Regions from separate parts of the Bradyrhizobium ganzhouense genome, predicted to be linked through region 3. Evidence: riboswitches for the same ligand, from Rfam matches in the RefSeq annotation. Region 3 holds a riboswitch; each other region holds the start of a gene.
The links. A riboswitch is a leader RNA that binds a small molecule or an ion and turns the genes downstream of it on or off. The one in region 3 is predicted to bind glycine.
Positions count from the first base shown of each region.

Region 1: another riboswitch for glycine. It lies ahead of ACLFLU_RS09475 (D-amino acid dehydrogenase); the one in region 3 lies ahead of ACLFLU_RS27395 (D-amino acid dehydrogenase).
Region 2: another riboswitch for glycine. It lies ahead of ACLFLU_RS09425 (L-serine ammonia-lyase); the one in region 3 lies ahead of ACLFLU_RS27395 (D-amino acid dehydrogenase).

Region 1 is NZ_CP181318.1:2,068,221-2,075,665, forward strand. Features, by position in the region: gene ACLFLU_RS09470 (amidohydrolase family protein) at 1-799, shown strand, start outside; glycine riboswitch at 851-953, shown strand; gene ACLFLU_RS09475 (D-amino acid dehydrogenase) at 1,101-2,366, shown strand; gene ACLFLU_RS09480 (NAD/NADP octopine/nopaline dehydrogenase family protein) at 2,500-3,588, shown strand; gene ACLFLU_RS09485 (dipicolinate synthase subunit DpsA) at 3,585-4,475, shown strand; gene ACLFLU_RS09490 (dihydroorotase) at 4,472-5,818, shown strand; gene ACLFLU_RS09495 (resolvase) at 5,815-6,501, shown strand; gene ACLFLU_RS09500 (2-hydroxymuconate tautomerase) at 6,501-6,701, shown strand; gene ACLFLU_RS09505 (isochorismatase family protein) at 6,698-7,445, shown strand, end outside.
Region 2 is NZ_CP181318.1:2,050,457-2,057,901, forward strand. Features, by position in the region: gene hypB (hydrogenase nickel incorporation protein HypB) at 1-518, shown strand, start outside; gene hypF (carbamoyltransferase HypF) at 515-2,779, shown strand; gene ACLFLU_RS09410 (HypC/HybG/HupF family hydrogenase formation chaperone) at 2,779-3,015, shown strand; gene hypD (hydrogenase formation protein HypD) at 3,012-4,154, shown strand; gene hypE (hydrogenase expression/formation protein HypE) at 4,151-5,191, shown strand; glycine riboswitch at 5,574-5,662, shown strand; gene ACLFLU_RS09425 (L-serine ammonia-lyase) at 5,773-7,197, shown strand; gene ACLFLU_RS09430 (LysR family transcriptional regulator) at 7,302-7,445, opposite strand, start outside.
Region 3 is NZ_CP181318.1:5,928,755-5,936,199, reverse strand. Features, by position in the region: gene ACLFLU_RS27405 (ABC transporter permease) at 1-477, opposite strand, end outside; gene ACLFLU_RS27400 (ABC transporter permease) at 497-1,438, opposite strand; gene ACLFLU_RS27395 (D-amino acid dehydrogenase) at 1,620-2,933, opposite strand; glycine riboswitch at 3,001-3,112, opposite strand; glycine riboswitch at 3,116-3,220, opposite strand; gene ACLFLU_RS27390 (M20/M25/M40 family metallo-hydrolase) at 3,315-4,445, opposite strand; gene ACLFLU_RS27385 (ABC transporter substrate-binding protein) at 4,713-6,323, shown strand; gene ACLFLU_RS27380 (ABC transporter substrate-binding protein) at 6,464-7,445, shown strand, end outside.

The DNA.
Region 1 (7,445 bases), 3.9 Mb from region 3:
GTGTAGCCTCGAGCTCCACGTTGGAGCGGTGAAACTGGCTGAGAGGTTGGGCGTCGGCACGACCTATCATCTCGCCACCTCGATCGAGGAGGCGAGGGTTTGCGAGAAAAAATATGGCTGTTGGCCGATCACCCGCATCGATCGGGCCGGAGGCATAGGAAAGAACCTGGTCATCGCTCACGGCGCGGCTGTTTCCGACGACGAGGTCCGTCTGCTCGCCGCGCGTGGCGCCAGCGTCGCCTTCTGCCCATGCTCGTCATTCAAGCTGGGGAAGGGTGCAACCGCGATCGGCAAATATCCTGAGATGGTGAAGGCCGGCGTTAAAGTCGGCCTCGGCACCGATGGCGTGTCGGCCGCTGGCAACATGAACCTCATGCGGCAAATGCTGCTCGTCGCCGGCATGTTCAAGGACGCCCGCTTGCAACCGGACATATTCACCGCACGACAAGCACTACGCGCCGCGACTATCGAAGGTGCGAAGGCGTTGATGTGGGACGACGAGATCGGTTCGCTGGAAATCGGCAAGAAAGCCGATTTCGTCCTCTTCGACCTGGATCACGTCGAATGGACGCCGTTCTACGATCCACTGCAAGCTTTGGTATTCTCTGCATCGACCGCTTCGATCGTGCAGACTTGGGTTGATGGGAAGACGTCATATGTCGACGGCAAGGTGCAGGGAGTTGACGAGGCGCAGATTCGGCGCAAAGCCCGGCAACTCGCCGCGGCGGCGGTAGAGCGCGCTGGTCTGCATGACGAAGCGGTCGAGACGACCACGACGCTTTACGACGTTGGCAATTGACGGGCCGACTCCAACTGCGGAGGAGCAAGAGAGAAGAACCTATCGCGTTCAATAGGCTGCATGGGAGAGATCGGTCGCCGTCGTGACGGTGTTGGCCGGCGCCGAAGGAGCAACCCCCAGGAAACTCTCAGGCAAAAGTGACCGTGCAGCTGAACGATCTGGAGAGTGGCACTTCGAGTGCCCACCGAAGGGGACCGCCGCGTCGGCCGAGCCGTCGCGGTTAATCTCTCAGGTACAGCGACAGATTGGGGACAAGCCGCGGGCTTCGGTCCGCTTCCCAACTTTGATCGCGGAGAGCGATATGCCACATGTTGTCGTCATCGGCGCCGGTATCACCGGCGTGACCACCGCCTACGCCCTTCTCAATCGCGGCTATTCCGTTACGGTGATCGAGCGTCAGCGCTACGCGGGCATGGAAACATCGTTCGCCAATGGTGGCCAACTTTCCGCGAGCAATGCGGAGGTCTGGAACAGCTGGTCCACGATCATCAAGGGAATGAAGTGGATGTTGAGGCGCGATGCACCGCTCCTCATGAATCCAGCGCCGACCTGGCACAAATATTCCTGGCTTGGCGAATTTATCTTCAACATCAAGAACTATCGCGACAACACGGTTGAGACGACGCGGCTCGCCATCGCCGCACGCAAGCATCTCTTCGCCATTGCCGAGCGCGAGGGCATCGACTTCGACCACGAGCGTCGCGGCATCCTTCACTTCTATCGGAATAAGCAGAGTTTCCAGCACGCGCTGAAGGTCAATGCCATTCTCGTGGAGGGGGGCTTGGACCGTCGTCCAGTGACGGCCGCAGAGGTGAAGTCGATCGAGCCGACGCTGCACGGCGACTTCTTCGGAGGCTTCTATACCCCATCGGATTCAACCGGAGACATCCACAAGTTCGTTTGCGGTCTTGCCAAGGCATGCGAGAGACATGGCGTGCGCTTCGTTTTTGACGCCACCGTGAGGGAGATCGCTCGGGACGAAATTTTCCGCATCCAGTATTCGCGTGACGAGCCTTCGGGCGGCGCTCGTGTCGATGAGATCGATGCCGACAGTGTTGTCATATGCGCCGGTTCCGCAAGCCGCGACCTCGCGGCGATGCTCGGCGACCGTCTCAATGTCTACCCTGTAAAGGGCTATTCGATCACCGTGCACCTTGACGACGAGCAGAGCCAGAAAGCGGCACCTTGGGTCAGCCTGCTCGATGATGGCGCCAAGATCGTTACCAGTCGATTGGGCGCTATGCGCTTTCGCGTTGCCGGAACGGCAGAGTTCAACGGCATGAACCGCGACATACGCCAAGATCGCATCAAGCCGCTGGTTGACTGGACGCGAGCCCTGTTCCCCTCTGTCGACACCAACCGCGTCGTGCCCTGGGCCGGGTTGCGTCCGATGATGCCGAACATGATGCCGCGTGTCGGTAGGGGCAGGATGCCGGGCGTTTTCTACAACACTGGCCACGGCCACCTGGGCTGGACCCTTTCGGCCGCAACAGCGGAGACGGTTGCCGAATGCCTTGCCGGCGAATTTGGGCCCAGCATCACGGAATGGCTCCGACTGGCAACGTAGCCCGTCGAATCGTCGAGTGGTTGCATGCGGCGTCCGCAATTCTCTCGCTTGACAATCACAATTGTGATCATAAGCTGTGATCAAACTTGGCTCTCGGGTGGCGCGGATTGCGCTTTGATCTGCGGAGAACAGAATGAAGGTTGCGGTACTTGGGGGAGGAGCGGGGGGCGCGGCTTCGGTCGCAGAGTTGGTTCTCGCAGGCCACTCCGTTCATTTCTGGGCGCGTTCGGCCGAAACGCTTGAACCGCACATCAAGCTCGGCGGCGTTGCATTCGACGGCAAGCTCGGCGAAGGAGTTGCAAAGCCTACCCTGATTTCGACAGATCTCAAGTCGGCCATCTCCGGAGTCGACGTGGCGGTCGTGGTCCTGCCGACTTTCTCGCACTCGGCCATAGCCAACGCACTCGCAGCAGTCGGTTGGCCGGCGAACAAACCGGTCGTGCTTAACCCCGGCCACACCGGAGGGGCGCTGGAATTCGCCGAGGCCTACTCCCGCACCGGGCGGGCAGTGCCGCCGGTGGTTGAGTTCTCGACCCTTACCTACGTCGCGCGCAAATATCGTCCTGACGGCGTCACCATTAGCGGTCGGGCGAAGCAACTGAAGGCCGCCGCCCTCAAAGGAGGAGCAGAGGCGCTGGAGGTTGCTGCGAAATTGTATCCGGGCGTCACGCCCGTTCGTGACGTTATCGCCTCCGACCTCTCCAACGTGAACATGGTCCTGCATCCCCCCGGCGCGGTGCTGGGAGCCGCGTGGGTCGAGGCGACCGGCGGCAACTTCACTTTCTATGTCGACGCCATGACGCCCGGGGTCGCCCGGGTCATGCGGCAATTGGACGACGAGCGCTTGGCGGTCGCCCGGGCATTTGGGCATGAATTGCCGAATTTGATTGAAGAGATGAAGCTGCTCGGCACGGTGGAGGCTGACGTGATTGACGTCACCGATTACCGCGCCGCAATCGCGGGCGGCGAGGCCAATCGCCGTATCAAGGGACCGGACTCGCTCGAGTATCGGTATTACAAAGAGGATTTCGGTCACGGCCTGCTACCCTTCCTGGAGTTTGCGCAGATCGCCGACGTCAATGTGCCCGTCGCAACGTCGCTCTATCGCCTGGCGCAGGCCGCAGTCGGAACCGACTATCGGATCGGTGGCCGGACCGCAGAAGCAATGGGCATCACCGGCATGTCCAGGGATCAGCTCATTGAGAAGGTAAGGGCCCCATGAGTTGGCAGAATACAGTCATCGCAATCGTAGCTGGCGACGCACGCGAACAGGAGATCGCTCGCTGTGCTGTCCGGGCTGGAGCCGCCGTTCGGGCCTACGGCTTTCCATGGCCTGATGGGGGTATCGAAGGTGTCTATCATGCTGCGGACACAGCTGATGCATTGAAGGGCGCCGACATAGCGCTGTTTCCGATTCCGGGCATCAGCGCGGAGGGCGCACTCTTCGCGCCGAAGTGTCCGCAAAAGATCATTCCGACGCGCGAGATGTTGGCCGGCATGAGGCGCCCCGGCAACATCATACTCGGTTGGGCGGACGACAATCTAAAGACCAATTGCAAAGCGCTCGACATCGCACTGCACGAGTACGAATGGGACGTCGACCTCATGCTGCTGCGGGGGCCAGCGATCGTCGAGGGCGTATTGAAGGTGATCATTGAAAACACGCAGATCACCATCCACAAGTCCAACGTTTGCTTGGTTGGCCAAGGCACCATCGGCTCGCTTCTGACGAAGACGTTGGTCGGCCTCGGAGCTCATGTCCACGTCGCGGCGCGCAACCCGGTTCAGCGTGCAGCTGCCTATGCGACCGGTGCAGAGGCGCTGACGCTCGAACAATTGCCGGCAGTTCTGCATCGCATGGACATCGTCATTGGCAGCGTTCCAAAGCGATTGCTCGAGCGCGATCAGCTGGCTTTGCTACCCAAACACGCGCTGCTGGTCGATGTCGCGGCGCCTCCCGGAACGATCGACCGGGACGCCGCCGTCGAACTTGGGCTGAAGGTTGTCTGGGCGCGCGGCATGGGCGCGCGTGCACCGATCACCGTCGGCCGCAGCCAGTGGACAGGCATCAGCCGGCGCATAGAAGCAATACTGGAGCAAGGACAATGAAGGCGGATCTGGTCATAAAGAACGCGCGAGTGGTTCGCCACGACGGAGAATTCCACGGCGGCGTCGCGGTGAAGGACGGCAAGATCGTCCTGACCGGGGCTGACGAAGTCCTTCCGGAGGCCAAGCGCACCATCGACGCCGAGGGGCGGGTGTTGATGCCGGGCTTGATCGACCCGCACTGCCATCTGGGCGTGAAGTTTCCCTTTGCCGAGGATATGCGCACCGAAACGGCGGCTGCGGCCTCCGGCGGCGTGACGACAGCGCTTCTCTATATCCGCAATCTGAAGGAGTCCTATCTGCCGTTCTACGCGGAGCGCAAAGCGATCGGCGAGGAAAACTCGGTGATCGACTTCGGCTTTCATTTCGGGATCCAGCGCGAGGAACATATCGCCGAGATTCCGGAAGTCATCGCCAAGACCGGCGTCAAATCCTTCAAATGCTATTTCGGCTACGAGCCGGACAATCCGATCGGCATCGTGCCGGCGACCGACGGCTGGGTCTATGCTGCGATGCGCATCTTGTCGAAGGTTCCCGGCGGGGTGATCAACGTTCACTGCGAGAACACCCAGATCGCGTCCTGGATCAAAAAGGAGATTGCGGCCACCGGCCGTCAGGATCTCGGCGCATACACGGAATCCCGCCCCGCCTTCTGCGAGGTGGAAACCATCCGTCGCATGCTCTTCCTTGCCGAGAAGACCGGCTGTTCGCTTCATTTGGTCCACACCTCCGTCGGTATGGGTCCGGTACTCGCCGCCGAGGCCCAGGCGCGTGGCGTCCGCGTGACGGTCGAGACCTGTCCTCACTACCTCACCCGCACGTGCTACGACGAAGATCTCGACATGCGTGCGAAGATATCGCCGCCGTTGCGCGACCGGAACGAACTCGAAGGTCTTTGGCACGGCGTCATGAACGGCTCGGTCTACAGCCTTGGGACGGACCACGTGCCGTTCCTGCCCAAGAAGCTGGAGGATCTTTGGACCGAATTTCCGGGTGTGGTGAGCTTTCCCTGGGAGCTGTCGCTGATGCTTCATTTCGGCGTCCATCAGCGCGGTTTGCCGTTGACCCGGCTTGTCGAGCTCAACTCTTTCAACCCTGCGCGGCGCTTCGGGCTCTGGCCGCGCAAGGGCCATATCGACGTTGGCTTCGACGCCGACCTCGTGCTGGTCGATCTCGATGAGCAGCGCACGGTCAAGCACACCGGCAAGGGTACCTGCATCTACGAGGGATGGACGCTCAAGGGTTGGCCGGTGATGACCGTTGCGCGCGGTGACGTTGTCTATGAAAACGGTTCCGTCGCTGACAACCACTACGGTCGCGGTCGATGCGTGACCCTGCCGTCATGAGTGGCGCGGACCTCCATCGACTGGAGCTGGCGGGTCGAGAGTCGCTCATGCCCGCTCAAATGTCGGTGAGCGAGGCGGTCGCTCGTATCGTGGCGCGGAAGGCCACGGTCCGCCAGGAACGACTGTCTGGTATCCACAATCCATGGGGACATGCGATCGGCTTGACCGATCCCTGGGCTTTTCTGGGCCTTTGCGAGAGCCAGGGTGTCGTCGATGCAGCGCGCGACATCCTGGGGCCTGACATCATCCTGTGGGACAGCGAGCTGTTCATGGAAGCGCGCGGTTATGCGGACTTCCTGCGCCAAGGGCGGGAAGGTCGCTATTGGCCAGTTACGCCATTCGCCGGAGCGATCGTCTTGATACCCGTTGGCCAGGCGGATCCGAAACCGAGGGCGATCGGTGTGAACGAGATCGGAACGAATGTGCTCGAGATGCTCGATCCGTCGGAGCCGATCTATGTCGTCCGGCTGATGCCGGGCACTAGTCATTTCGATCGAGACCCGCGGCATTCCGCCCATCGCGCCTGCATGGAGGAGCAGGTCTTGATCAACTACGCCAACCGTCCCCTGTGGCTGCTCAGTGGTGTCGATCGGGCAAGGAACGATCTGGTTACGGGCTTCGCCGCCGACGCGCCCACTTGGGCATCCGGCGCTCTGCCCACCCAAAAAGGAGGAGATATCTGATGCCGTTTGTCGTCGTCGAAATGTGGGAGGGCCGCACAGTCGAGCAGAAGCGCCGACTCGTGAAGGCTATCACCAATGCAATGGTTGAGGAGGCCGCCTGCAAGCCTGATCATTTGCATGTGGTGATCCATGAAACCCCGAAGGACAGCTGGGGCCGCGCCGGCGTGCTCGGTATCGACATGGTGGAGGACAAGAAATGAGCCTTGAAGCCCTGGATTATCGCAAGTCGGCGCTGCTGGTCATCGATCTCCAGAATGCCTTCATCCACGAGAAGGGCACGCTGGGCATTTCCGGAGTGGATACGAAGCGCCTGTCCTCAATCGTTTCGCCGCTGGCAAGGCTGATTAAGCGGTGCCAGGACGTCGATATTCCCGTCATCTGGACAATGCAGGAGCATTTCTCGGTCGACAGGAATCGCGCCAAGAAGAAGCTGCTCGGCCATACCGCCCGTCGCAAGCAGGTATCCGCACTCGCCGGCAGCTGGGATGAGGAAATCATCGACGAGCTCAAGCCGCTGGCCGAGTTCAATCCTTCCTTCGTGATTCGCAAGCACCGCTTCGGTGCGTTCTACGAGACCCGGCTCGAGATGATGCTGAAGATGCTGGGGACACAGCACCTGTTCATCACCGGGGCAACCACCAACGCCTGCGTCGAGACGAGCATCCGCGAAGCCTATCTCCGGGATCTCGATGTGATTGCCGTCGAGGATTGCGTATCGGGCGTCAATGCGGATTGGGAAGCCACGGCCAAGCAGGTCTGGAAGCAGTACTTCTGCGAGATAGCGCCGTCGTCGGAAGTTCTCGACTGGATCGCCGAGCAAGTGAAGCCGAGGGTTACCAACTACGGTCACCAGTTGATCATGGTCAATGACATCGACAGGTCGGTCGACTTCTATACCCGTCAACTGGGATTCACGATCAGGCCGGCCAAGCCGCTGGCTGACG
Region 2 (7,445 bases), 3.9 Mb from region 3:
ACAATTGCCCGATCGGCGTGATCGAGGGCGATCAGCAGACCTCGAACGACGCCGAGCGGATCCGGGCGACAGGCGTACCGGCGGTCCAGGTCAACACTGGCAAGGGCTGCCACCTCGATGCGGCCATGATCGGCGAGGCCTATGACCGGTTGCCCCGGCTCAACGGCGGCATCCTTTTCATCGAGAATGTCGGCAATCTCGTCTGTCCGGCAGCGTTTGATCTCGGCGAGGCCTGCAAGATCGTGGTGCTCTCGACCACCGAAGGCGAGGACAAGCCGCTCAAATATCCCAACATGTTCGCAGCGTCCTCGTTGATGCTGATCAACAAGATCGATCTCGCGCCTGTGCTCGACTTCGATCTCGCCAGGACGATCGAATATGCACGGCGGGTCAACCCAGAGATCGAGGTGCTGACGGTATCGGCGCGGACCGGAGAGGGATTTGCGGCATTCTATGCCTGGATCCGGAAGCGCGCCGAGAAGGCGAGGGCGGCATCCCTGAGTGCCGTATCGGCATGATGATGAGCGGCGGAGCCGCAGCGCGCGATGGTCGGAGGCTGCGCCTGCACGTGCGCGGCGCCGTGCAGGGCGTTGGCTTTCGCCCCTATGTCTATGGCCTTGCCATACGCTATCGCCTCGGCGGCTTCGTGGCCAATGACCCGCACGGCGTTGTGATCGAGGTTGAAGGTGTGCGCGCTGCCGATTTCGTCGCTGCGCTGCCGCTGGAGAAACCGCCGCTGGCACGGATCGACGGGATCTCCGTGCAGCAAATCCGCGCGGTTGAAAGCGACGAGTTCTGTATTCGCGCCAGCGAGCAGGGCAAGGTGTCGACGCGGATCGTCGCCGACGCCGCGACTTGTGCCCAGTGCCTGAGCGAGCTGTTCAATCCGAGCAGCCGCTTCCATCTTTACCCCTTCGTCAACTGCACCCATTGCGGTCCGCGATATACCATTGCCGAGCGGCTGCCATATGACCGCCGCTCCACCGCGATGAAGCATTTCGCGATGTGCGCAGCTTGCGCCGTAGAATATAGCGATCCCGCAAGCCGCCGCTTTCATGCCGAGGCGATCGCCTGTCCATTGTGTGGTCCGCGCTTGAGCCACGGCATCGAGCAGATCGCCGCTGAGATCGCAGGCGGAAAAATCGTCGCGCTCAAGGGACTCGGTGGATATCAGCTCTTGTGCGATGCCCGAGACGACGAGGCGGTGCGGCGTCTGCGGCGGAGGAAGCAGCGGGAGCGGAAGCCGTTTGCGGTCATGGTTGCCGCAGTCGACGCTGTCGCGAAGATCGCTAACGCGGGTGCAACAGAGCTGGCATTGTTGGAGTCGACGCCGCGCCCGATCGTATTGCTGACATCGCGTCGGCAACTCGCGCCGGCAATCGCGCCGGACCTGTCGCGGATCGGCGTCATGCTGCCGGTCGCGCCGCTGCATCATCTGGTGTTCCATGTGCTGAACTCGGCGCACCCGTGTGCGGACGGCTCCCCCTGGGTGATCGTGGCGACGAGCGCCAATCCGGGCGGCGAGCCGCTAGTCATCGAGAATGACGAGGCGGAGCGGCGGCTCGCCGGCATTGCCGACCTGATCGTCACCCATGATCGCGATATCGTCACGCGCGCTGACGATTCCGTGCTGTCGGTCGTTGCCGGACGCGCGCAATTCATCCGGAGGGCCCGCGGCTATGTTCCCGAGCCGATTCGGTTGGCGTGTGCCGTGCCGCCGGTGCTCGCAGTGGGCGGCGCGCTGAAGGCATCTGTCACGATCATGCGCGGTGATGAAGCCTTCGTCTCCCAGCACATCGGCGATCTCGATACCGTGGAGGGCATTCGCTTCTTCGAGGAGACGATCGAGCACCTGATCTCGACGCTGGATGTCGAGCCGACCGTCGTGGCGCATGATCTTCACCCCAACATGGCCTCCACCCGCTTTGCCGAGGCGAGCGGCCGCGGGCTGATCGCGGTTCAGCACCATCATGCACATGCGGCGTCCGTGATGGCGGAGCACGGTATCGACGAGCCCGTGCTGGCACTGGTGCTTGACGGCTTTGGTCATGGTAGCGACGGCGGGAGTTGGGGCGGCGAGCTCTTGCGATGTGAGGGCGCGCGCTTCCGGCGGATCGGACATCTGGTGCCGCTCAGGATGCCAGGCGGCGATCGCGCCGCGCGCGAGCCTTGGCGGATGGCTGCCGGCGTGCTTCAGGCGCTCGGGCGCGGCGCGGAGATTCCACGTCGCTTTGCGGCGCAGCCGTTGGCGGCGGGTGTTTTGGCCCTGCTCAACCAGCCCGACGTGCCAACGACGACCAGCGCCGGTCGGATGTTCGATGCGGCCGCCGGATTGCTGGGGCTCTCCACGCGGCAGAGCTATGAAGGCGAAGCCGCGATGAAGCTGGAGGCGCGTGTTCGCCGGACACGCGTCGCTGAGGATGCCTGGACAATCGAACAAGGCGTGTTGTCGCTGTATCCGCTGTTTGAACGTCTTGTGGCTGATGCCCCCGGTCCGACCGTAGGCACTGAGCTGCTTCATGGCACGTTTGCCGCGGCCTGTGTCGACTGGATCGCGTGTGCGGCACGAGAGACCGGCCTCACTACCGTCGTTCTGAGCGGCGGCTGCTTCCTCAACGCGATCCTGAGCGAGGAGGTGCAGCGCGGCTGCGTCGCTATCGGGCTCAATCCGCAGCTCGCGCGCCAGGTGCCGCCGAATGACGGCGGCTTGAGCCTCGGCCAAGCCTGGGTTGCCGCTCTCCAAATGCTCGAACAACAAAGGCTGGAAGGAAACGCCTGATGTGTCTCGCCATACCTGCAGAGGTTACAAAGCTCCTTCCCGACGAGATGGCCGTCGTCTCGATCGACGGCGTCACCAAGGAGATTTCGGTGGCGCTGATCGAAGATCTTGCCGTCGGCGACTACGTGATCATCCATGTCGGCTATGCCCTCACCAAGATCGACCCGGATGAGGTAAGGCGGACGCTGGAGCTCTTGCGTGAGCTCAGCACCGAAGGGCAGGGAGCAATGCAGTGAAATACGCCGACGAATTTCGGGACAAGGCAATCGCGCTGGGATTGGCCAGGGCGATCCGGTCTGAGGCCAATCCGCAGAGGTCCTACCGCTTCATGGAGTTCTGCGGCGGACATACGCACGCGATTTCGCGCTATGGCCTGGAGGACATACTGCCCAAGAACGTGCGGATGATCCACGGCCCCGGCTGTCCCGTCTGCGTGCTGCCGGCGGGACGTATCGACATGGCGATCCGGCTGGCAGATCGGCCGGAGGTGATCCTTTGCGTCTATGGCGATTTGATGCGGGTGCCGGGCTCGCAAGGAGCCTCGCTGTTGAAGGCGAAGGCACGTGGCGCCGACGTCCGCATGGTCTATTCCACGGTCGATGCGATCCGGATCGCGGAAGAGAATCCGGAGCAGGAAGTCGTGTTCTTCGCGATCGGCTTCGAGACCACGACGCCGCCGACCGCAATCTTGATCCGGTGCGCTGAGAAGAAGCAGCTCGAAAACGTCAGCGTGGTCTGCAACCACGTGCGGACGCCGCCGGCGATGCAGAACATTTTGGAGAGTCCCGACACCCGCAGCATCCGCCGCGTCGAGATCGACGGCTTCGTGGGGCCCGCGCATGTCAGCATCATCATTGGCACCGAGCCCTACGAGGTCTTTGCAGAGGAATTTGGCAAGCCGGTGGTGATCTCGGGCTTCGAGCCGCTTGACATGATGCAGGCGATTCTGATGCTGGTGCGTCAGGTCAACGAGCACCGGAACGAGGTGGAGAATCAATACAGCCGTGCCGTAACGCGCGATGGGAATCCGCGCGCCAAGGAGGAGGTGTCGAATATTTTCGAGCTGCGCGATCAGTTCGAATGGCGAGGCCTCGGGCTCGTGCCCTATAGCGGATTGAAGCTGAAGCAAACCTACGCCAGATTTGATGCGGAGATACGTTTCGCCTTGAACGAGCTGCGCGTCCCCGACAATCCGGCCTGCGAATGCGGCGCGATCCTGCGCGGTGTCAAGAAACCGGTCGACTGCAAGCTGTTCGGAACGGTGTGCACGCCGGAGACCCCGGTGGGATCCTGCATGGTCTCCTCGGAAGGCGCATGTGCCGCGCATTGGACCTATGGTCGCTTCCGCGATCGTCAGCAGAAGCGGGCGTCATGAGAGCCCATCAGCGCAAGCTCGACATCAAGCACGGCTGCGTCGACCTGTCCCACGGTTCCGGCGGCCGTGCGATGTCGCAGTTGATCTCAGGCCTGTTCCACGAGGCGTTCGGCAACGAATGGCTGGCGCGCGGCAACGATCAGTCCGCCTTCGACGTCGGCGCCGGGCGCATGGTGATGACGACTGATGGCTATGTGGTTTCACCGCTGTTCTTTCCCGGAGGCAATATCGGCTCGCTCGCGGTGCACGGCACCGTCAACGACATCGCCATGGCCGGTGCCCGACCGCTTTATCTGTCTGCGAGTTTCATTATTGAGGAAGGCTTTCGGTTTTCAGACCTCAAGATGATCGCGGACTCCATGGGCGAGGCGGCGCAATCCGCCGGCGTTCATATCATCACCGGCGACACCAAGGTGGTCGAGCGCGGCAAGGCCGATGGCCTGTTCATTTCGACCGCGGGCGTTGGCCTGGTGCCTGAGGGACTGGATCTCTCCGCCGAGAATGCGAGGGTCGGAGATCGGGTGCTGATCTCGGGCACGCTTGGCGATCACGGCGTCGCAATCATGTCAAAGCGCCAGAACCTCGCCTTTGAAACGGAGATCGTCTCGGATTCGGCCGCCCTGCATGATCTGGTCGCCAGGATGGTGGCGGCGGGCGGCCGCGGCATCCGTCTGATGCGAGATCCCACGCGCGGCGGCCTCGCGGCGACATTGAACGAAATTGCCCAGCAGTCCGAACTAGGCTTCAGCCTCCAGGAAGAGGCGATCCCGGTCAAGCCGGGGGTGGCGGCTGCCTGCGAGTTGCTCGGGCTCGATCCGCTCTACGTCGCCAATGAGGGGAAGCTGGTCGCGATCGTGTCGCCTGATGTCGCCGGAGCCGTGCTGGCCGCCATGAGAGCGCACCCGCTCAGTCGCGATGCCGCCGATATCGGCGAAGCGGTGCCGGACGATCATCACTTCGTGCAGATGGCGACGAGCTTTGGCGGTGGCCGAATCGTCGACTGGTTGTCGGGCGAGCAACTGCCCCGGATCTGTTGAGGCCCAAGATGCGCATTTAGCCCCATGCCAACGCCGCGTCCTATACCTACACCGCGAAGCACGAGAGTTCAGTCCGGTGGATTCGCTTGAAACCTTCGATATCGCGAGCCAGCACTGTGAGGAGCATTCAATCGAAGTCCTCAACGAATTCATTAAAGTATCTTTTCGCTGGCTGTGCACTCCGGATTGACCGACAAGACCCAATGGCTCAATTCAAAGCGCCCAGACCGAAATCCCTCTACCGGCAGGTCAACCCCGTAAACGACGCAGAACGGCAAGACTTTGCATCTTCGGTTCATTGTTGACCCAAGCCGCGTAGTAGAATACTTGAGAAGTGCAGCCACAATTTTGATGTCGTGACTCAGGAGGTCGAGTCCCAAAGACGTCGCTTGCGGAAGAGATCGGCTTCGGCCGACGCCGAAGGAGCAACCGCCCCGGAAACTCTCAGGCAACAAGGACCGCGTGTGACGAAACAACATCTGGAAAGAGGTGCCTTGGCACCCGCCGACGGGATAATACTCTCAGGCAAATAGACAGATGGGGCGCATTTGAAATCAATCACTTGATTGAGGTGCGCGTCCATGTCCAAGACTGTCGAACAAGTCACCACACCTAGTTTATCGGCCAGGCGCCTAGCCGGTCCGATCAGTGTCCTCGATCTATTCACGATCGGAATCGGCCCATCCAGCTCGCATACCGTTGGACCGATGCGCGCGGCCCATCGATTCATCGAATGCTTGGGCGAAGATCTATGGCGCTGTCGCTTGGTTGTCGTCGAGCTCTACGGGTCGCTGGCGCTGACCGGCAAAGGTCACCGCACCGATATTGCCATTCTGCTGGGACTATCGGGCTGGCTGCCAGAATCCGTTGATCCTGAAGCCATACCCATCATCGCCGGGCTGATCCGATCGCGTTCCGAGGTCATGCTTGGTGGTCGCCATGCGGTTGGCTTCGATGAGAGTCAGCACCTCACCTTCCGCACCGGCGAGTTCCTGCCGGGGCACTCAAATGGTATGAAATTCGCAGCGCATTCGGATACGGGCGTCCTGCTTCGTCAAACCTATTACTCCGTTGGCGGCGGCGCGATCGTGTGTGAAGGCGACCAGCCGAGGAACCCCGCTGTTCGAAACGTTGGATGTGAGCCGTACCCGTTCACGTCAGCGCATGAGCTTCTTGCGATAGGTGAGAGGACCAGCTTGTCGATTGCCGATATTGTTGCTGCCAACGAACTATCGCATAGGGAGGAAACTGAAACCAATGCATTCCTGGATTGCGTTCGCGATGCCATGATGCGCTGCATCGATCGCGGGTGTGTCAACGGGGGTGTTCTGCCTGGTGGCCTGAAGGTACCGCGCCGTGCGCCAGGCCTGCTCAGCAAGCTCAAGACGACGTCAAAGGGGGCGGCACATCCATTTCACGTAATGGAATGGGTCAGCCTCTTTGCTCTCGCGGTCAATGAAGAGAACGCGGCCGGGGGACGGGTCGTGACTGCGCCGACGAATGGAGCTGCCGGCGTCATACCCGCGGTCCTGAAATTCTCCGAGATGTTCTTCCCGGATCCGAGCCCGGCAAAAGCCCGCATCTTTCTCCTGACGGCGTCCGCGATCGGTATGCTCTACAAACGAAACGCTTCGATATCCGCGGCCGAAATGGGTTGTCAGGGCGAGGTCGGCGTTGCTTGCTCCATGGCGGCAGCAGGTCTTGTGGCCGTCCTGGGTGGCACCAACCGGCAGATCGAGAACGCCGCCGAAATCGGCATGGAGCACAATCTCGGTCTCACATGTGACCCGATCGGTGGCCTCGTGCAGATCCCGTGTATTGAGCGCAACACAATGGGTGCGATCAAGGCGATCAATGCGGCGATGCTCGCGTTGCATGGTGATGGCCAACATCACGTGTCCCTCGATGCCGTCATTGAAACGATGCGCCAGACGGGGGAGGACATGCGCACCAAGTACAAGGAAACGAGTCTGGGTGGCCTGGCCGTCAACGTGGTCGATTGCTAGATACCCTGAAGCAAACGTTCTTCAAGGAACGCTCATTTCGGGCAATGCTCCGACCCGCGACGCGTTCGGCGTAACAGCGCCGCTGGTCGAGACCCGCTGCATCTTCACCCCGCAACCGGGAAGCCAATCTGTCGGGAATTCCGTCGTCGATGGGCAACGTCGAGAATGAGGGTTCGCAGCCACTGCAGCCCGGGATCTCGTTCATGCGAGATGCGCCACTGAAGAACGTCGGTCATGAGGGGGAGGGA
Region 3 (7,445 bases):
GATCGCGACCAGCACAGTCCAGATGCTGGCGCCGGACAGCGACACCACGGCGATGGCGAGCAGAATGCTCGGCATCGCCATCAGGCCGTCCATGACGCGCATCAGGACGGAATCGATCAGCTTGAAGAAGCCGGAGACAAGACCGATCGCAAGGCCAATGACGATCGAGAGGATGGCCGAGCCGATGCCGATCAGCAGCGAGACACGGCCGCCATAGATGACGCGCGACAACAGGTCTCGGCCATAGGCGTCGGTGCCGAGCAGGAATTGCGCCGACGAGGGCTTGAGTCGCAGTGACGGCGCCAACTGGATCGGATCATGCGGCGCGATCAGCGGCGCCAGGACCGAGACCAGCACGATCAGCGCGAGCAAGACTGTTGCCGTGGCGATGATCGGCGTCGAGGTGAGGAAACCGAAGCGCGGCCGCAGCGGCGACGTGATCGGAATGGACGACTGGGGAAGGGTATCGACTGACATGTTTGTCCTTGTCCTTGCCTCAGTACCGGATCCGGGGATCGAGCAGCGTGTAGGCTACGTCGATCAGGAGATTGACGACGACGTAGATCAGCGAGGTCAGCAGGATCATCGCCTGGATCACCGGATAGTCGCGGGCCAGCACCGCATCCACCGTGAGACGCCCGATGCCGGGGATGTTGAACACGCTTTCGGTGACGACCACGCCGGAGATCAGAAGCGCAAAGCCGGTGCCGATCACGGTGATCACGGGCACGGCGGCGTTGCGCAGCGCGTGCCGCATCATCACCGCGACTTCGTTGATGCCCTTGGCGCGCGCCGTTCGCACGTAATCCTCGCCGAGCACATCGAGCATCGCCGCGCGCGTCATGCGCGCGATCAGCGCGATGTAGATGAAGGAGAGCGCGCAGGTCGGCAGGATGATGCGCTCGAAGAACTGGCCGAAGCCGGCCGAGATGCTCTTGAAGCCCTGCACCGGCACCCAGCGCAGGTCGATCGCAAACACCTCAATGAGGACATAGCCGACCACGAACACCGGCACCGAGAAGCCGAGCACGGAAAGGCCCATCACGAAACGGTCGATCCAGGTGCCGTGCTTCCAGGCCGCAACCACCCCTAGGGGCACGGCGACGATGACGGCGAGGATGATGGTCGACAGCGCGATCGAGATCGACGGCTCGACGCGCTGACCGATCATCTTCATGACCGGCAGGTTGGAGATCAGCGACGTCCCGAGATCGCCGTGCAGCAGTTTGCCGACCCAGGTGATGAACTGCACGATCAAGGGCTCGTTGAGGCCGAGCGAGGCGCGAATGCGCTCCAGCCGCTCCGGCGTCGCATTGTCGCCGGCGAGGATCGCGGCGGGATCGCCCGGCGTCAGCCGCAGCAGCAGGAACACGAACAGTGCGACGACGCCCATCACGGGCACCGCAGCCAGAACGCGGCGAATGAGATAACCTAGCATGCACCTATCTCCGGCTGCGGAACTTGCGACGCCTTGATGCGCCGGTGGATTCTGTCGTGTCTATCATGCGCGCCTGTCGTTCGGGCTGGAAAAGCCGGCCGGAGAGCCGTCTTGGTGGGGCAAATTGTGTGCCAAGGGCAGGGCGGTCGCAAGGGGCCGCCCCGCATCGATTTGTGACCACTCAGGATGCACGGCGCATCTCGCGCTCAACCCCAAGTTCTCCCCGAAGTGAAGGGACGGTCGGCGGTGCGTTGAGCCCGCGCCAGCCGTCGATGGTTCCGGCAATCATCTGCGCGGTCGCGGCCGACAACGTCCAGCCGAGATGGCCGTGGCCGGTGTTGAAGAACACGCCGGGCATCCGGCCTGCGCGCACCACCGGCATCATGTTCGGCATCATCGGCCGCAGTCCGGCCCACGGAATAATGCGGGACGTCTCGACATCAGGAAAATTGCTGCGCACCCAGTCGACCAGCGGCTGCACGCGGTCGGCGCGGATGTCGCGGTTGAAGTCGTTGAACTCGGCCGTGCCGGCGACACGAAAGCGATCGGCGCCGAGCCGGCTGGTGACGATCTTGGCCGCTTCGTCGAGCAGGCTGACGGTCGGCGTCGCGTTGCGGCTCTCGGCGGTGTCGAGTTGTACGGTGATCGAGTAACCCTTCACCGGATAGACGTTGACGCGTTCGTCGAGCAGGGCGGCGAAGTGACGGCTGGCAACGCCGGCGCAGACCACGACGCCATCGACCTTCAGCATGCCGCGCGCGGAGGCGACCGCGTCGCTTGTGGAAAGATCGGCCCAGCCGAGCACAAAGCCGCCACCGGCTTGCGCGATGGAATCGATGTTCGCTTCATGGATGAAGGTTGCGCCGCGACGCTTGCAGGCCTCTGCCAGCCCGCGCGTGAACTTGTGGATGTCGCCGGTCGCATCCGACGGCGTGAAGAAGCCGCCGTAATAATCCTTGCGCAGCGTCGGCTCGATGCTGCGGATTTCCTCCGGCGTCACCGGGCGCCGATCGAGGCCGCCTTCCTGCAGCAGCGCATTGACGCGCAGGCCGGACTCAAAGCCCTTCTTGTCGTGATAGATGTGCAGGATGCCGCGGCGTTCGAGATCGAAGTCGATGCCTTCGCGCGTTGCGATCTCGAACAGATGCTTGCGGGCTTCGATCGCGAGCCGCGTGGTTTGAATCGTGTTGGCGCGGTAGTTGCCGATATTGGCGACGAACTCGCTCATCCACGAATATTTGTGCCAGTTCGGCCGCGGGTTCATCAGCAGCGGCGCATCGCGCCGGAACATCCAGCGAAGGCCTTTCAGGATCGTCGCGGTGCTGTTCCACACCTCGGCATTGCTGGCGGAGAGCTGTCCGCCGTTCGCAAACGAGGTCTCCATCGCGGCGTAGCGATGCTTGTCGAGCACCGTTACTTTGTAGCCGCGTTCGAGCAGGGCATAGGCGGTCGTAACGCCGGTGATGCCGGCGCCGATGATGGCGATATGGGTCATGTTGAGTTGGGGCTCCCGTGAGTTAGAGACGGCTAACCGCCGGCCCGAAAGCCGTTGGCGGCGCCCCATCTGTCACGGTTACCTGAGAGCTTGATCCGACAGAGACCTCGCGAGGTCTCCGTGGACTATCCCCTTCGGTGGACGTCACGACGATCAAATCGTGCCGTCTCTCTCCAGATCGTCCTGACGATACAGTCCTTTTGCCTGAGAGTTTCCGGGGCGGTTGCTCCGTCGGCGCCGCAACGAAAGCTGGATGCCTTCGTTGCGATCTCTCCCGCATCGTCGCGTGGACCATCGAGCAGTACGATGCGCCTCATTTTTAGACAAGGCTAAATTTCAACCGCGGCTGCCAATGCATTGTGCAGTGCGAAGGTGATTCAATTAATCCAGCGTCGCCAGCAAACCGGCCATCAGGCGACTACGTTCAACCAGACTATCGACCTCGATGAACTCCTCGAGCGTGTGGCCGTTGCCGCCGCGCACACCGAGACCATCGAGCGTCGGGATGCCCATCGCGCCCGTAAAGTTGCCGTCGGATCCTCCGCCCGAGCTCGCATGCGGTAATTCCGCGCCAAGAGATTTGGCGATGCCGCGGGCCTTGTCATACAGCGCCATGGTGCCGGCATCCGGCTCCCACACCGGCCGCGTCACGCCGCGCGTCACCTTGAAGGAGACGTCATTCGCTGTGCCTGAGAGTGCCAGCATCCGCTCGACGCCGCGGTCGAGATCGGCCTGGCGCTTGGCCATGGAGAGCGCCTCGCCGGTGGCGGTCGTTGCAACGCAATTGACCCACTGTCCGCCATGCACGACGCCGACCGAGAAGGTGCAGTCCTCCGTCGTCATCGCGTCGATCGCAAGAATCTGCCGCGCCATCTCGCGGATCGCCGAGCGTCCCGCCGACAATGTCGCGCCGGCGTGGCTGGGCCGCCCCGTCGCCTCCAAATTGAATCGCGCGATGGCGTAGCGTCCGGTGGTGACGCCGTTGTCGGCGCGGCCGGGCTCGGGCACCAGCACATATTTGTTGCGCGCAGCTTCCGCCTCGATGATGTCGCGCGTCGAGGGCGTGCCGACTTCCTCGTCCGGCGTGAACAGAATGGTGATCGGCAACGGCGTGGTGAAAGAGGCGTGCACCAGCTGCCGGATCGCTTCCAGCGAGAGATAATTGCCGCCCTTCATGTCGTAGATGCCCGGGCCGTAGCACTTGTTGCCCTCGCGGCGCCATTTCAGCTTCTCGATGGTGCCGACCGGGTGGACGGTATCCATGTGGCCGGCGATCAGGATGCCCGGCTCGCCTTGCTTCGGATGCGGGAAGCGCGCGCGGACGACGCCGCCGAAGCCCTGCCGGCCGGCAATGCGTTCGATGGTCGCACCCATGATCGCCATATCCCGCGCTGCGATATCGAGCATGCGGTTGACCGCGCCTGCGTCCCAGGTCGGGCTTTCGCATTCCACCCAGGTGCGCAGGCCCTCGAGCATCGCCTCGGAATCGAAGGGAAGATTGGCTGGATTCATCTTAATGTCTCTCAAGCTTCGAAAGATGGAATGCGCATTGCATCAGCGCGGCAGGACAAGCGGGGAGAGTTGTAGAGCCAAACTGATCTTTGTGGAGCCCGTGCATGCGATGCCATGGGCTGCACCGAAACCGGATTGACGCGCTCAAGACTGTCTGCAAGTCTCGAAAGACAAAGGCATTGCATGAGGTTAGTTCGCCTAAGGAACGACCCTTGTGCTCAACCAATGACCCGCCTTTGAACAGTTTCACGTCAGGAGAAACTTTTTATGCTGAGCTTGATGCGCCGGGGGCGTCGCGCGTTCGCCTCCAAACTTGCGCTATCGGTCGTCGCGCTTGCAACGGCAATGGCCTCGCCGGTGTTTGCAGCAGGCAAGACCATCACCGCGGTGATGCATTCGGATCTGCGCATCATCGATCCGATCCTCACCACCGCTTACATCACGCGTGACCATGGCTACATGGTCTACGATACGTTGATCGCGACGGATTCGAACTTCAAGATCCAGCCGCAGATGGCGGACTGGAAGGTCTCCGACGACAAGCTCACCTACACCTTCACGCTGCGCGACGGCCTGAAGTGGCATGACGGCACACCGGTGACGGCGGAGGACTGCGTCGCCTCGCTGAAGCGATGGGCCGCTGTCGACGGCATGGGCCAGCAGATGATGACCTTCACGGCCAGCATCGAGGCGACCGACGCCAAGACCATCACGCTGAAGCTGAAGGAGCCCTACGGCCTCGTGCTGGACTCGATCGGCAAGCCGTCCTCGCGCGTGGCCTTCATGATGCCGAAGCGCCTCGCCGAGACGCCGCCGGACAAGCCGATCCCCGAGCAGATCGGCTCGGGTCCGTTCAAGTTCGTGCAGGGCGAATTCCAGCCCGGTGTGAAGGCGGTCTATGAGAAGAACACCGACTACGTGCCACGCAAGGAGCCGTCGAGCTGGACCGCCGGCGGCAAGGTGGTGAAGGTCGATCGTGTCGAGTGGATCACGATGCCGGACTCGCAGACCGCGGTGAACGCGCTGCAGTCGGGCGACATCGACTTCATGGAAGTGCCGCCGTGGGATCTGCTCCCCGTGCTTGAAGGTAATCCCGACCTCAAGGTCGAGGTGCTGAACAAGTTCGGCTACCAGACGCTTGGGCGTATGAACTTCCTCTATCCGCCGTTCGACAATCCGAAGATCCGTCGTGCAGCCTTCCTGGCGATGAACCAGAAGGACGTGCTCGACGCGCTGGTCGGCAACCCGAAGTACTACAAGATCTGCGGCGCCTTCTTCATCTGCGATACGCCGTTCGCAACCGACGTCGGCTCCGAATCGCTGGTCAAGGGCAACGGCATGGCGGAGGCCAAGAAGCTGCTCGCCGAGTCCGGCTATGACGGCACGCCCGTCGTGGTCATGGTGCCCGGCGACGTCGTGACGCTGAAGGCGCAGCCGACCGTCGCGGTGCAGCTGCTCCGTGAGGCCGGCTTCAAGGTCGATGCGCAGGCGACCGACTGGCAGACGGTGGTGAGCCGCAGAGCCAGCCAGAAGCCCCCGAAGGACGGCGGCTGGAACATGTTCTTCACCAACTGGGTCAGCGCCGACGTGTCCAACCCGATCTCGAATCTCTCGATCGGTGGCCAGGGCAAGAAGGGCGGCTGGTTCGGCTGGGCGGAAGACGCCAAGATCGAGAAGCTCAAGGACGACTTCGTCCGTGCTGCCTCGCTCGACGATCAGAAGAAGATCGCGACCGAGATCCAGAAGGAAGCCTATGACCAGGTGATCTATGTGCCGCTCGGCCAGTATCTGGCGCCGAGCGCTTGGCGGAAGTCGCTCTCTGGCGTGATCGACGGCCCGGCGACCCCGGTGTTCTGGAACATCGACAAGTCCGAGTAAGGCCAAGCCCAAGTAAGCGAAGGCGCGTTCGCGCGCGTTCCGTCCCGATCATTACGCGGCGCCGCTGTCATCAGCGGCGCCGCTCGCCAGGAGAATTCGTCGGCAGACCTCGTCAGCAAGAACTCGTCAGGAGAACTTCAATGTTCCAACTCATGCGCCGGGGGCGTCGGGCGTTCGCCTCCACACTTGCGATCTCAGTCGTGGCGCTTTCGACACTGGCCTCGCCAGCTCTTGCCGCGGATAAGACCATTACCGCCGTGATGCATTCGGATCTGCGCATCCTCGATCCGATCTTCACCAGCGCCTATATCGCGCGTGATCATGGTTACATGGTCTACGACACGCTGATCGCGACGGATGCGAACTTCAAGATCCAGCCGCAGATGGCGGACTGGAAGATTTCCGACGACAAGCTGACTTACACCTTCACGCTGCGCGACGGCCTGAAGTGGCATGACGGTGCCCCGGTCACCGCGGAAGATTGCGTTGCGTCCCTGAAGCGCTGGGCCGCTGTCGACGGCATGGGGCAGCAGCTGATGCTGTTCACCGCCAGCATCGAGGCGACCGACCCCAAGACCATCACGCTGAAGCTGAAGGAGCCATACGCGCTCGTGCTGGAATCGATCGGCAAGCCGTCCTCGCGGGTCGCCTTCATGATGCCGAAGCGTCTCGCCGAGACGCCGCCGGAGAAGCAGATCCCCGAGCAGATCGGCTCTGGTCCCTTCAAGTTCGTGCAGAATGAATTCCAGCCCGGGGTGAAGTCGGTCTACGTCAAGAACACCGACTACGTGCCGCGCAAGGAGCCGGCAAGCTGGACCGCCGGCGGCAAGGTGGTGAAAGTCGACCGCGTCGAATGGATTACGATGCCGGACGCGCAGACGGCGTTGAATGCGCTGCAGTCGGGCGACATCGATTTCATGGAAAATCCGGCCATCGAAATGTTGCCCACCATCGAAGCCGACAAGGAGCTCAAGCTCGAGATCCTGAACAAGTTCGGATTCCAGACGGGCGCACGGATGAACTTCCTCCATCCGCCATTCGACAACGTCAAGGTCCGCCGCGCAGCACTCCTGGCGATCAACCAGAAGGACGTGCTCGATGCTCTGATCGGCAATCCCAAAT